4 regions of the Bacillus sp. PK6-16 genome follow, and region 1 is predicted to be linked to each of the others. Evidence: riboswitches for the same ligand, from Rfam matches in the RefSeq annotation. Region 1 holds a riboswitch; each other region holds the start of a gene.

What was found. A riboswitch is a leader RNA that binds a small molecule or an ion and turns the genes downstream of it on or off. The one in region 1 is predicted to bind lysine.
Region 2: linked by a shared signal. The riboswitch ahead of M1D66_RS18100 (aspartate kinase) and the one ahead of M1D66_RS22780 (amino acid permease) in region 1 are both predicted to bind lysine.
Region 3: linked by a shared signal. The riboswitch ahead of lysA (diaminopimelate decarboxylase) and the one ahead of M1D66_RS22780 (amino acid permease) in region 1 are both predicted to bind lysine.
Region 4: linked by a shared signal. The riboswitch ahead of M1D66_RS12160 (amino acid permease) and the one ahead of M1D66_RS22780 (amino acid permease) in region 1 are both predicted to bind lysine.

Annotation. Positions count from the first base shown of each region.
Region 1 is NZ_CP096511.1:4,438,469-4,441,686, forward strand. Features, by position in the region: gene racE (glutamate racemase) at 1-688, opposite strand, end outside; lysine riboswitch at 890-1,071, shown strand; gene M1D66_RS22780 (amino acid permease) at 1,219-2,643, shown strand; gene M1D66_RS22785 (ABC transporter permease) at 2,704-3,218, shown strand, end outside.
Region 2 is NZ_CP096511.1:3,554,037-3,557,254, reverse strand. Features, by position in the region: gene M1D66_RS18100 (aspartate kinase) at 136-1,365, opposite strand; lysine riboswitch at 1,568-1,754, opposite strand; gene M1D66_RS18095 (DoxX-like family protein) at 1,947-2,855, shown strand; gene M1D66_RS18090 (DUF4166 domain-containing protein) at 2,860-3,218, shown strand, end outside.
Region 3 is NZ_CP096511.1:3,873,094-3,876,311, reverse strand. Features, by position in the region: gene M1D66_RS19800 (LTA synthase family protein) at 1-701, opposite strand, end outside; gene M1D66_RS19795 (DUF3888 domain-containing protein) at 957-1,352, shown strand; lysine riboswitch at 1,442-1,623, shown strand; gene lysA (diaminopimelate decarboxylase) at 1,804-3,120, shown strand.
Region 4 is NZ_CP096511.1:2,376,982-2,380,199, forward strand. Features, by position in the region: gene M1D66_RS12155 (iron-sulfur cluster biosynthesis family protein) at 28-333, opposite strand; gene M1D66_RS12160 (amino acid permease) at 447-1,913, opposite strand; lysine riboswitch at 2,026-2,218, opposite strand; gene M1D66_RS12165 (GNAT family N-acetyltransferase) at 2,539-2,988, shown strand; gene M1D66_RS12170 (sulfite exporter TauE/SafE family protein) at 3,025-3,218, opposite strand, start outside.

The DNA of each region.
Region 1 (3,218 bases):
ACAAAATTCCTTTGTGCTGTAAAATGGTACTTAGCTCTATCGCTGTTTCTTCTGCCGAACTAATAATCTTTATGTCTTCTCCTAGTTCCTTTTTTATATAAGACTCTAAAAGTGGATAATGCGTACACCCAAGAATTAACGTATCTATATCTTCTTTCGTTAATGGAAGTAAAGCTTGTTTCACTTGCTGCGTGACATATGCTGTATCTTCTAATTGATTTTCTACAACTGTGGCTAAAGTCGGGCAAGCATAGCTATGCACTTCCAAATATGTATCCAGCTCGTGTAATGCTTTTTCATACATATTAGATTTTATTGTACCTACAGTTCCAATTACCCCGATTCCTCCTTTCTTTGTCACTTTAATTGCCGCTCTTGCTCCTGGATGTATAACGCCAATAACTGGAATGGAAAGTGCTTCTTGCAGCGCAGTCAATGCAGCAGCTGCAGCAGTATTACATGCTACGACTAGCGCTTTTAATGGAAACTGTTTGAGGAACTCAACCATTTCAAATACGAAAGATTGCACCTCCTCTACACTTCTTGGCCCATACGGGCAACGCTTATTATCACCAATATAATAAATGCTTTCTTTAGGCAATTGTCTTATAATTTCGCTCGCAACTGTTAATCCTCCAACTCCCGAATCTAGCACACCTATTACTGAATGTTTATGACATACAGACATTTACTTCATCCCCTTTTCAATCATCTAGCGCTAATAACATGTATTATATTACGAAAATTCAAATATCACATAACAATCCCTCTTACTTTTAATCACAAACTCTTCTCTATAATCTGATTATTACTATATCCATTGACGTATAAAAATACATTTGTTACTCTTAAAGACGTTAATTTAATATTTAAATCCTCATTCGTATCTCGGTGAGGTAGAGGTTGCAATCATTAAGAGTATCATTTCAGGAGATGTAGTGGCATTGATGAAGGAATGAGAAAGGAATGGTTGCCGAAGTAAGTCGTGTCCACCATGCACGCTTGCTGGGTCTGCATTTAATAAGTGCAGAACTGTCACAAACGTTTCGTTTGTGGAGAGCTATCGAGAGGTATGTCGTGGGTTTCTTATAAGATAGAAAGCATGTAGCGGCAAATTACGTGCTTTTTTTGTTTTGTTTGGGACTTCTCTTCCTGACTCAGGAAGACATACATATCTCCTCGCTTGACTTGGTTATACTAACTTTGGAGGTATTTTCTATGCAACAAAAAAAATGGGGCTTTTGGGTACTAACAGCTTTCGTTGTCGGTAACATGGTTGGCGCTGGTATTTTCATGGTGCCAAGTACGTTGGCACAAACAGCAAGCCCACTCGGTGTCACTTTAGCTTGGTTAACTACAGGGTTTGGTGTTTTAATGCTAGCTCTTGTTTTCGGTAATTTAGCAATTCGTCGTCCTGATTTAACGACAGGGCCACAAAGTCATGCATATGCTTTATTCTCAACACCAAAAAAGAAAAAAATGGCTGGCTTCAGTATGGTATGGGGATATTGGGTTGCAAACTGGGCAAGTAACGTTGCCATCATTACATCATTTGCGGGATATTTATCACTCTTCTTCCCAATTATGAAAGATACGCGACTACTATTTTCAATCGGTTCGTTTAACGTAGAAGTCGGAAAACTAATTACATTTACGATTTGTTCCATCTTACTTTGGGGAACTCATATTATATTAACAAACGGTGTAAGCGGAGCTGGAAAACTAAACTTCTTAGCAACAACAACGAAAGTAACTGGATTCCTTTTATTCATCGTCGTTACGTTATTTGCATTCGAAGCTTCTAAATTTGGACAATGGTACACACCGATGATTGATAAATCAGGGGCATCACACGGTCTTCTTTCACAAGTGAATTTAGCTGCTCTTACAACACTTTGGGCGTTTATCGGAATTGAATCAGCCGTTCTTTTATCAAACCGTGCTGTTTCTCCAAAAACGGTAAAACGCGCAACAGTTGCGGGATTACTTATTACAGTTGCCATCTACTTAGGAATCACAATTTTAACAATGGGTGTACTTCACGTTGATAAATTACAAGCTTCTGAACGTCCATTAGCAGATGCACTAAACGCTGCAATGGGTCACGGCGGCGGGAAACTGATGGCATTACTTGCTCTTACTTCCCTGTTCGGTTCTATCTTAGGCTGGATTTTATTAAGCTCAGAAGTACCTTATCAAGCAGCAAAAGAAGGTTTCTTCCCTTCCTTCTTCACAAAAACAAATAAAAAAGGAAGTCCAATTTACTCATTACGATTAACAAACATTATGTCGCAAGTATTCCTATTCTCAACATTATCAGGAACCATTGCGGAAGCTTATACATTCGTTATTACCGTATCAACACTGGCCTACCTCATTCCATATCTCGTTTCACCAATCTTCCAGTTAAAACTAGTCGCAACTGGTGAAACATATAAAAATGAAATGCGGGCAAGAATTACAGATGGCATAGTCGCAGTTATCGCACTTTGCTACGCACTATGGGTTATTAAAACGGGCGCATCCGATATAAAAACGTTCCTTCTCGGAATTGGTTTATTCGTAATCGGATTTGCTTTCTATCCATTAATGAATCGTGATCAGAAAAAAAATAACGAAAAGAAAAACGGGCAAGTTGCATAACGCAATTTGCTCGTTTTTTCTTTTGTAAAACATATATAATAGAACAAAGAGGTGAAAAACATGTCAATCGAATCGCTATGGAGCAGTCGCTTCCAACAACATATTCAAAATATCATTACATACTTTGCACGTATGATTAACGGTTTACTATATAGCTTTATCTTTATTTCATGCGTTGGTGCATATTATTATGCTCAGTTTCTAAAAGCATCTCCTTCTAAAGGAATATCTTTAATAATTATAACGATTGTACTTACATTCATTATAACGAGATGCCCTATCCGTACATTTATTCAAAAACCTGATGCTGTCTATTTACTAGCACTAGAAGAGAAATTAACATCTTATTTCAAAAAATCTCTTCTATACAATTACATCATTCAGCTTTTCCCATTGTTATTTACGTTCCTTATTCTCGTTCCACTTGCTATGCAATCATTGCAATTAACTGTACCTTTTTTATGTACAATCTTTATCGTGTTAATGATTACGAAAGCCTGGAACATGTACATACATTGGATGTGGCGTGATAGTCACGAAAAAAATATATGGCTAATCATTCGTATTACTTGTAA
Region 2 (3,218 bases), 880 kb from region 1:
TTGTCACAGTATAGGAAAATGTGACAAGGTGCTTTTAATATGTCATATAGCATCTTGTTAACGAATAGCTTTTTATTTAATAGGAAGGAAGTAGATTAATATGATTTTTTTATAAGCGTTACTAAACATATCAAATTAGCTCATTTGCACGAAAGGCTCAATTTTCGCCATAAATGATTGATGCAGCGCCTCAACGCCTGTTACTAAATGAAGGCGGTCAATAACGACAGACACTTTAATTTCTGATGTACTTACCATTTTAATATGAATATCTTCTTCTTTTAAAGTAGTGAACATATTTGCAGCGACACCTGGGTTAGATACCATGCCAGATCCTACGATTGATACTTTTGCTAAGTGGTTTTCATGTTCTACAGATTCATAGTGAAGAGTTTCTTGATTTTGTTCCAAAACTTTTAAAGTTTCTCTTAAATCATTCGAGTGAATGGAGAAGGAGAGATGTACAGTTCCTTCATTTGTAATACTTTGAATGATGATATCTACATTAATGTGTGCTGATGCTAATGTAGAGAAAACTGTTGAAAGCGAGCCTTGTTCTAGTCCTTTAATTGTGACACGTGTAATATTATCCTCAAATGCAATACCTTTAACGATTGATTGTTGTTCCATGTTACATTCTCCTTTTACAATTGTTCCGTTTTCTTGTTCCATACTTGAGCGAACTTCTAAAACTACGTTATGATTTTTAGCAAACTCAACGGCGCGTGGGTGTAATACGCCAGCACCGAGATTAGCAAGCTCTAACATTTCGTCATAAGAAATTTCGTCTAATTTGTAAGCATCTTTTACAACTCGTGGGTCCGTCGTATATACGCCTGTAACATCCGTATAAATATCACATTTTTTTGCTTTAAGTGCAGCGGCTAGTGCGACAGCGGTCGTATCAGAGCCACCACGGCCAAGCGTTGTAATTTCATTTTCTACACTTATACCTTGGAAACCAGCTACGATAACAATCGTACCTTCAGCAAGATAAGATTGAATACGATCTGTATGAATGTCAGTAATCCGTGCGCTACTATGTACAGATTCTGTCGTAATACCTGCTTGCCACCCTGTTAATGAAATTGCATGATAGCCTTTTGCTTGCAGTGCCATTGTTAATAATGAAATAGTTACTTGTTCTCCTGTAGATAGAAGCATATCCATTTCACGTTTACTTGGATTTTCTGTGATAGCGTTAGCGAGTGCGACAAGTTCATCTGTGCTTTTTCCCATTGCTGAAACGACAGAGACAATGCTATGACCTCGTTCATATTCTTCAATAATTAAATTTGCTACATGTTGAATGCGTTCGACGCTTCCGACAGAAGTGCCACCGAATTTTTGAACAATTGTTTCCATTACAGATTCCTTCTTTCGTCTATTTTTAAGAATAGATTAGGAAATATATAAATCCCAATACTCCTGTAGTTACCAGAAAGACAAACAAAAAACACCATCTCAAATAAGTGAGGATGGTGCTGTTACAGGAAAAGGGAAACAGAAAACGGAGCTAATAAAAAAACCGCCAAAAAAGGAATATCATAAAAAATGATATCTCTTTTTTGTAGATAGCTCTTCATACGTACACGTTTGTACATATGACAGTTCTGTTTCTATTCGAAAACAGCCCCAATTGATAAATGCAGAGAAATTTATCAATTTCGGCAATACTTCCTTTTATCTAACTTCATAGACATCTCTGTGTCTCCATTAGAATACTCATAAGTATCGCAACCTCTATCTCACGTTTTAGGCGAGAGTGTTTGATTTATGAAGTTGTTGGTAACATTTGTTTTATAATAATTTAAATTTTTCGGGGAATCAAGTGTTTTATATATATTTTAAAAATTCTTTCTTTTTTTGGGGAAGTTTGTGAAAAATGTAGCAAAATAAATTCATTGCATGTACATTAAACTTATAGTGCATAGGAGGTGGGGAGAATGAAAAGGAAACAGCCTATTTATGTTGCGACAAAAATGAACACGACGATGGAAAAATTATGGGAATATACGCAAGAACCACATATACATACAGAGTGGGATGCTCGCTTTACTGAAATTTCGTATTTAGAGAAAAAAGAAGGAGAACCACAGAAGTTTTTGTATAAAACAAAGATTGGATTTGGGCTTGAAATAGCTGGAGAAGGGGAATCAATAGGTGAAATAAGAAAAGAAACTGGTGAAAGAATTTCTTCTTTAAAATTTTGGACGGATAATACATTATCTCTTATTCAAATAGGACGTGGTTATTGGAAGTATACGCCAAATAAAGAATACATCCATTTTGAGACACAATATGATTATGATACAAGATTTGGTCGTGTAGGGAATGTAATAGATTGCTATATATTTCGGCCGTTATTAGGTTGGGCGACTGCTTGGAGTTTTGATGCTTTAAAATTATGGTTAGAAAAGGGGCTTCATCCTAGGTTACTAATTAGAAGAACAATGACGTATTGGCTCGTATGTTTTTTATTTGCTTTTGTATGGATATATCAAGGGATAGTGCCAAAACTACTGTTTACTCATTTAGAAGAAGTAAAGATGCTTTCTGTATTAATCGGTTCAAATGAAAGTAGTATATGTATACTTAAAATAATTGGGATGTTAGAAATAATTTTCGGTGTCGTATGGCTGTGGCCAATAATAAAACGAAAATTATTTATACTGCATATTATTGTATTACTAGTTTTAACGTTAGCAGCAGGATTTACGAATATTGCAAGCTTTACAGGGGCGTTTAATCCGATTACATTAAATGTTCTTCTAATGGGGTTATCAATTGTCGGTTATATAAATAGTTTCGATTTACCAAGCGCGAAAAATTGCAAGAGGGCGAGAAAGGGATAAGTGTATGGCTAATATGTATGAACGATTATTAGGGGATACCTATAAAAATCTTCATCCTGAATTGCAGAAGCGTTATGCGATTACAGAAGAGAATAGTTTTACAGGGGAAGGAAAGATGGATGAAATTTACGGTGGCTCTTTTTTCGTGAAATTTATATTGAACATTACATCGAAGTTTCGAATGTTTTTCTCGGAACGAGGAGAGGAAATTCCATTTACGATACAAAACATAGCTGAGCGAGATGAATATGGACGAGAATTAGTAAGGTGGAACCGTACTTTTTATTTCCATAATAAGAAAAGATATTTTAATGCAGTTATGCAATTGGATGAAAACGAAAATGAAATTGTAGATTATTTTGG
Region 3 (3,218 bases), 570 kb from region 1:
TCAACTTGTTTGTCTTTTGAGTCTGTATAGTTTTTAATTTCAGAAAACCCATCCCCACTTGCAAATACACGCTCAGCTGAAGACTTGGATTGAAGCGTAATGTCAAATAGATGGTATGTGTATAAACCTAAATTCTTCACGACAGTTTGACGGTCAAATGAGCGCGAGAACATTTGTGGTTTATAAATAACTGATACAACAATTTGTAGTGCTAATAAAGCTGTTACACCGCTAAAGAAAGTTCGCTTCTCTGAGCGGGAAAGTGGTGTTTTGTCGCCAAATGATGGGAATTTACGTGAAATAAACATTAAAATAATTGCATCTGCAAATAAAAGTAATGTTTTGTACGTAAAGAGTTCTTTTATACTTGTCCCTAAATCAGCCATATTGTTTGTTTGGAATAAAACCGGGAAAGTAACGAAATCGTTATAGAACCCATAAAACATTGCGTTTCCAAATAAAATAAATGACAGTATAAAACTGATTCCAATTATAATTCGGTTTCGGTGCTTAGATGCAAGTAAAGCTAAGCCGAAAAATAAAAGTAACGCAGCTAGTGGATTGATAAAAAGCATGAATTCTTCAAAGAAATTATCAATTTTAATATCAAATGCTAGCTTGTACACAATATATGTTTTAATCCATAGTAAAACGACTGCAACGAGTGCAAATCGCAGTTTTGGAAACAGATGTTGTAGCATAATATACTCCTCTCCTAAAAAAGCATGACAGTTCTTGTGAGTCAGTTTGCTTAACGACTCATTTTATATATACGAACAGTCCTTTGTTATTATGATTATTATACTATGAGTATCATTATACGAAAATAAAAGAAGGTTGTGGGCTTTTTTATAATAATCGAGTAGAAAAAGAGTGGTGGGAGACAATAAAACAGAATTTCTATGTATGATAATTATCGTACGCAGAAAGAATCGCGTGATAATACGGAGGTTATAATGCGAAAATTATTATATTTTATAGCATGCAGTAGTGTTATACTTTTTACTTCACCGAGTGTGTCGGTAGCCCAATATGATGCACCTCTTATGGAAGATGCACTTTATTCTGTTTTATTTCCAAAAATAAATAAAGCAATTGAAAAACAATATGGAAGTTTGAAACCTTATCAATGTCCTAAAATTATTAGTTTAAAAAAAGTGTATAGCGGTACATATTTATTTCAAGCAAGTATTGAAGTGACAAAGTATGAACGTGTTGCTGGGAAAATTGCTCCACCATTTGAGAAGGTAACGATTACATTTAATAACGAAGAAGGCGAATGGGAAGTGACAAAGATTTCAGTAAAGCGCTTACCAAATGATACGAAACTAAACTGTAAAAAAACAATATAAAAAATTGTTTGACAAATAAAATGGTCCTTTGGTATTGTTAATAGCAACAATTAGATGTTTGAAAATTAAATAGACTTACCTCATCTACTCTCAAAGGTAGAGGCCGCGATAGGAAAGAGTAAGCTATGGGAGATTTAATGGAATCTGTGATCATAGGTTGAAAGGGACTATTGCCGAAATATAAGAATAACCATCTTATTCATATATTGGGACTGCATTGAATAAATGTAGTACTGTCATAAGATTTATTTTATGGAGAGCTATTTGGAGATGTTGATGCGGTTTCTTATTTTGAGGAGATAACAACTCGTTTATTTTTTCAATATATATTTTTCCTAATAAGAAACGCGTGTGAACATTGTTCCGCGCGTTTTTTGTCTATCTAAAAGCGTGCTGCAATGAATAGAAGATTGGGGTTATGAGTTTTAGAGGAAATAAGGGAGGAATTTAAATGTATTTACACGGCACAAGCCGAATTAATGGGCAAGGACACTTAGAAATTGGAGGGTGCGATACGACGCAGCTAGCAAAGCAATACGGAACACCACTTTATGTATACGATGAAGAGTCTATTCGAGGAAAATGCCGAGCATTTCATCGTGCTTTTAAAGAAAGTGGTTTCTCTTATCAAGTAGCATATGCAAGCAAGGCGTTCTTGTGCATGGAGATGTGCCGAGTAGCTCGTGAAGAGAGTATGTCATTAGACGTTGTTTCTGGGGGAGAATTATATACTGCGCTCCAAGCAGGATTTCCGGCATCACGTATTCATTTTCATGGAAATAATAAAACAGAAGAAGAAATAGTGATGGCTCTTCAGGCGAATATCGGTTGTTTTGTTGTAGATAATTTCTTTGAATTAGAAGTTTTACACGATTTAGCGATGCAACATGGGAAATTTGTGAACATATTAATTCGTGTAACGCCTGGAGTAGAGGCGCACACACATGAATATATTACAACAGGTCAAGATGATTCGAAATTTGGATTTGGTGTTTCAAACGGTCAAGCGATGCAGGCAATTGGATTTGCTTTACAAAAATCAAATTATAATGTGCTAGGGATCCATTCACATATTGGGTCGCAAATATTTGAAACAGCTGGTTTTGTTCGAGCAATTGAAGTTCTTCGCCAATTTTTAGAAGAAGTGAGAGAGCAAACAAACTATGTAGTAAAAGTGTTAAATGTAGGCGGGGGATTTGGAATACGTTACACGGAGTCAGATACACCATTAACTCTTGAGGCATATGTGCGAGCTGTAACAAGTGCAGTGAGAGAACAATTTACTGTATGTGAATATCCATTGCCAGAAATATGGATTGAGCCAGGCCGTAGCATTGTAGGTGATGCTGGGACAACAATTTATACAGTTGGATCTGTGAAAGATATTCCTGGTATTCGGAAATATGTATCAGTCGATGGTGGAATGACAGATAATTTAAGACCTGCTTTATATAGTGCGCGTTATGAAGCGATGTTAGCGAATCGAGGGAATGATGAGAATGAGGAACTCGTTTCGATTGCTGGGAAATGCTGTGAGAGTGGAGACATGTTGATTTGGGATATTCATTTACCGAAAGTCGCTGCTTCTGATTTACTAGCAGTTTCCTGTACAGGAGCATACGGGTACTCGATGGCGAATAATTACAATCGGATTCGAAGACCAGCCGTTGTCTTTGCAAAAGGCGGAACATCGCAAGTAGTTGTGGAACGCGAAACATATGAAAATATTATTGGGAACGATCGCATACGTATTAAAGAGCTTGTCTAAATAGGAAAAGGAGTTGTTCGAATGGGCAATTCCTTTTTTATAAAATAAAATAATTAAAATATATCGGAAAACTAGGATTGAAAAAAATCAGAATTGTG
Region 4 (3,218 bases), 2.1 Mb from region 1:
ACCTCGGTGGTCAAATGAAAACAATTTTTATTTTTTAATCGACAATCCATAAACCAAAGTCTCACTCGGAGTCGTAATACTAAAACCTGTCGTCTTATAATCAAGTTTCACCGTATCACCAGTGTAGTCTTTCGTGAATGAATCCATTTGTACGATAAGCTCTGCATCTTCATATACAACATCATCTGCGTTATATGTATCCCAAATTAAATCGACATCAACGAAAATACTACAAGAGTTCGTCATTGTTCCTCTAATGCGAACGATCTTTTTATCTTCAAGTTCTAATCTATGTATAGCTGCTTTTGCTTCATCAGTAATGCGAATGTTCATTGTATCCCAACCTTTATTTATATTTCCTTTATTATTGCAAAAACAGGAGCAATAGGGAAGTAAAGAGGTTTGCAACAAAAAACGAGCAAACAAATTTGTTTGCTCGTTTCACTTTATTTTAGTTCACATTTATCAAGTGGAATCACTTTTGTTTTTTTCGTAAATTTATAACCTAACCATAGTACTAAGAAGAGTGGTAAACCGATGTAAGAAACGAGTACACCGTTCCAGTCGATTGACTCACCCATAAATGCCCCGTAGTTTTGTCCTAAAATTACGATGATACAAAGTGTAAATGCAAAGATTGGACCGAAGGGGAACCATTTTGCTCTATATGGTAAGTCATTTAAATCTTTTCCTTGTGCGATATACGCTTTACGGAAACGGTAATGACTAATTGCAATGCCGACCCAAGCGATAAAGCCAGACATTCCTGATGCATTTAATAACCAAATGTATACAACACCGTCACCGAATAAAGAAGCAATGAAAGCAATACTACCGACAATCGATGTTACGATTAATGCGTTAACAGGTACACCGCGGCTATCTAATTTACCAAGAAACTTTGGTGCCTTCCCTTGGCGAGCTAAATCCCAAAGCATACGAGTTGATGCATACATACCAGAGTTACCAGCAGATAGTACTGCCGTTAAAATAACAGCGTTCATAACAGAAGCAGCAAAGGCAACGCCCGCTTTTTCGAAAATAAGTGTAAATGGACTTACTGTTACATCACTTGCAGCAAGACTTTCAGTTGTATAAGGAATTAATAAACCGATAACGAGAATCGCAAGGATATAGAATAAAAGAATACGCCAAAAGATTGAACGAATTGCTTTTGGGATATTACGTTCTGGATCAGATGTTTCACCAGCAGCTACTCCTAATAGTTCAGTACCTTGGAATGAGAAACCAGCTGCCATAAACACACCGATAATTGCCATGATACCGCCGTTAAATGGTGCATCTGCAACAGTGAAGTTTTTGAAGCCAACCGTTTCGCCGCCCATAATTCCAAAAATCATCATGAAACCAACAATTAAAAAGATAATAATCGTAACTACTTTAATAAGTGCGAACCAATATTCAGATTCACCAAACCCTTTAACAGATAAGTAGTTTAAAAGGAAAATAATAGCTAAACATAATCCGCTCCAAATAAGAGAAGGGGTATCTGGGAACCAAAATTTCATAATTAATGTTACAGCAGCTAGTTCAGCAGCAATCGTAATTGCCCAGTTATACCAATAGTTCCATCCAAGTGCAAAGCCAAGTGATGGATCAACAAATTTTGTTGCGTACGTACTAAAAGATCCAGTAACAGGCATGTAAGCTGCGAGTTCAGCTAAGCTTGTCATTAAAAAGTAAACCATAATTCCAATTGCGGCGTATGCAATTAATGCACCACCAGGTCCAGCTGAATGGATGACACCACCGCTGGCAAGAAATAGTCCGGTACCAATTGTACCGCCGAGAGAAATCATCGTAAGGTGACGAGATTTTAATCCGCGTTTTAATTCACCTTGTCCTTGTGTAGTTTGCGTTTTAGAGGTAGATTGATTTGTTGCGCTATTCATGTTCAACACTCCTTTTCTTGTAGGTTAGGAAGGAGCGGGGGAGAAAAATACAAAAAACCGCCAAAGGAATTTGGCGGAACGTTTCACAAATAACCACCCCATCATACCCTTCCGTTAAGATAGCACCCCACGTTTACACGGTAATTTTGTAAACGTGACAGTTCTGTTCCTTTCGGAGACAGCCCCAGCTCATATTTCCAGAGAAGAAATATAAACTTCGGCAACTTTTCCTTTCAAACGGAGTCGGTGACATTCTCTGTGTCTCGTCCGTCGTACTCTTAAAAGTCGCAACCTCTACCTCATCGGATTGATGAGGATTTGATATATTGCTAAGATTTTTAATATATGGCAATTGTAATGACTTTCTGAATATATTGCAAGATATTTTGTTAGGAAAAGTCAAAAAATATCGGTTATTGTATAGGAAACGCTTGCAAAACTCCACCCGAACCTACTATTATGTAGCAATAAGCAAAGAAAAAATTGTTATACAAATGTTTCGCAAAAAATATTGAAAAACCCTCTAAATTAAAAGAAAATTCAGAAAATATAATTCGACATTCATAATAAAGTCATATTATTTGTTATAATTAGAGTAACGTTTAAGCAAAAAGGGGAAATCAAAATGAAATTAGAAACAGAAAGGCTCTATATAGTGCCGTGTACAGAAGAGAGGATTCAAGTCGCTAACGAGCAAGGATACAATAGCGGCCCGCATATTGTAGGGCATGTAAAGAATGTAAAACAAGATGCAACTTTATTACCATGGGGGGCGTGGTATGTTCTTCGAAAAGAAGATGATAGCGTTTTAGGTGATATTGGGTTTAAAGGGAAACCAAACGAGGATCAAACAGTAGAAATTGGCTATGGATTCATTGAGAAATATTGGAATCAGGGCTATGCAACAGAAGCTGTAAAAGAACTAATCGATTGGGCTTTCAAAACAGGTGAGGTAGAAACAATAATTGCAGAGACACTTCTAGATAATTATAGTTCGATGCGTGTTTTAGAAAAGTTACATATGAAGAGAGTAAATGCTACAGAAATGATGATTAATTGGAAAATAGAAAAATAAAAAATACCGCTCTAAATTGAGCGGTATTTTTTATAGTTATGGTAGCATTTGCTTCTGATCATTCGGATACTCAGCCGTTGACGTATTAGGACGATTGGAATGATTACGAACAGCAATGAAAATAGAAATAATAACGACAAGACCAACTGCAACGTAAGAAAGTGAAATAATAGTTGGATCCACTTTAAATGTAGTAAGCAGTGTACGAATGTTTGTAAAGATAATAAGAC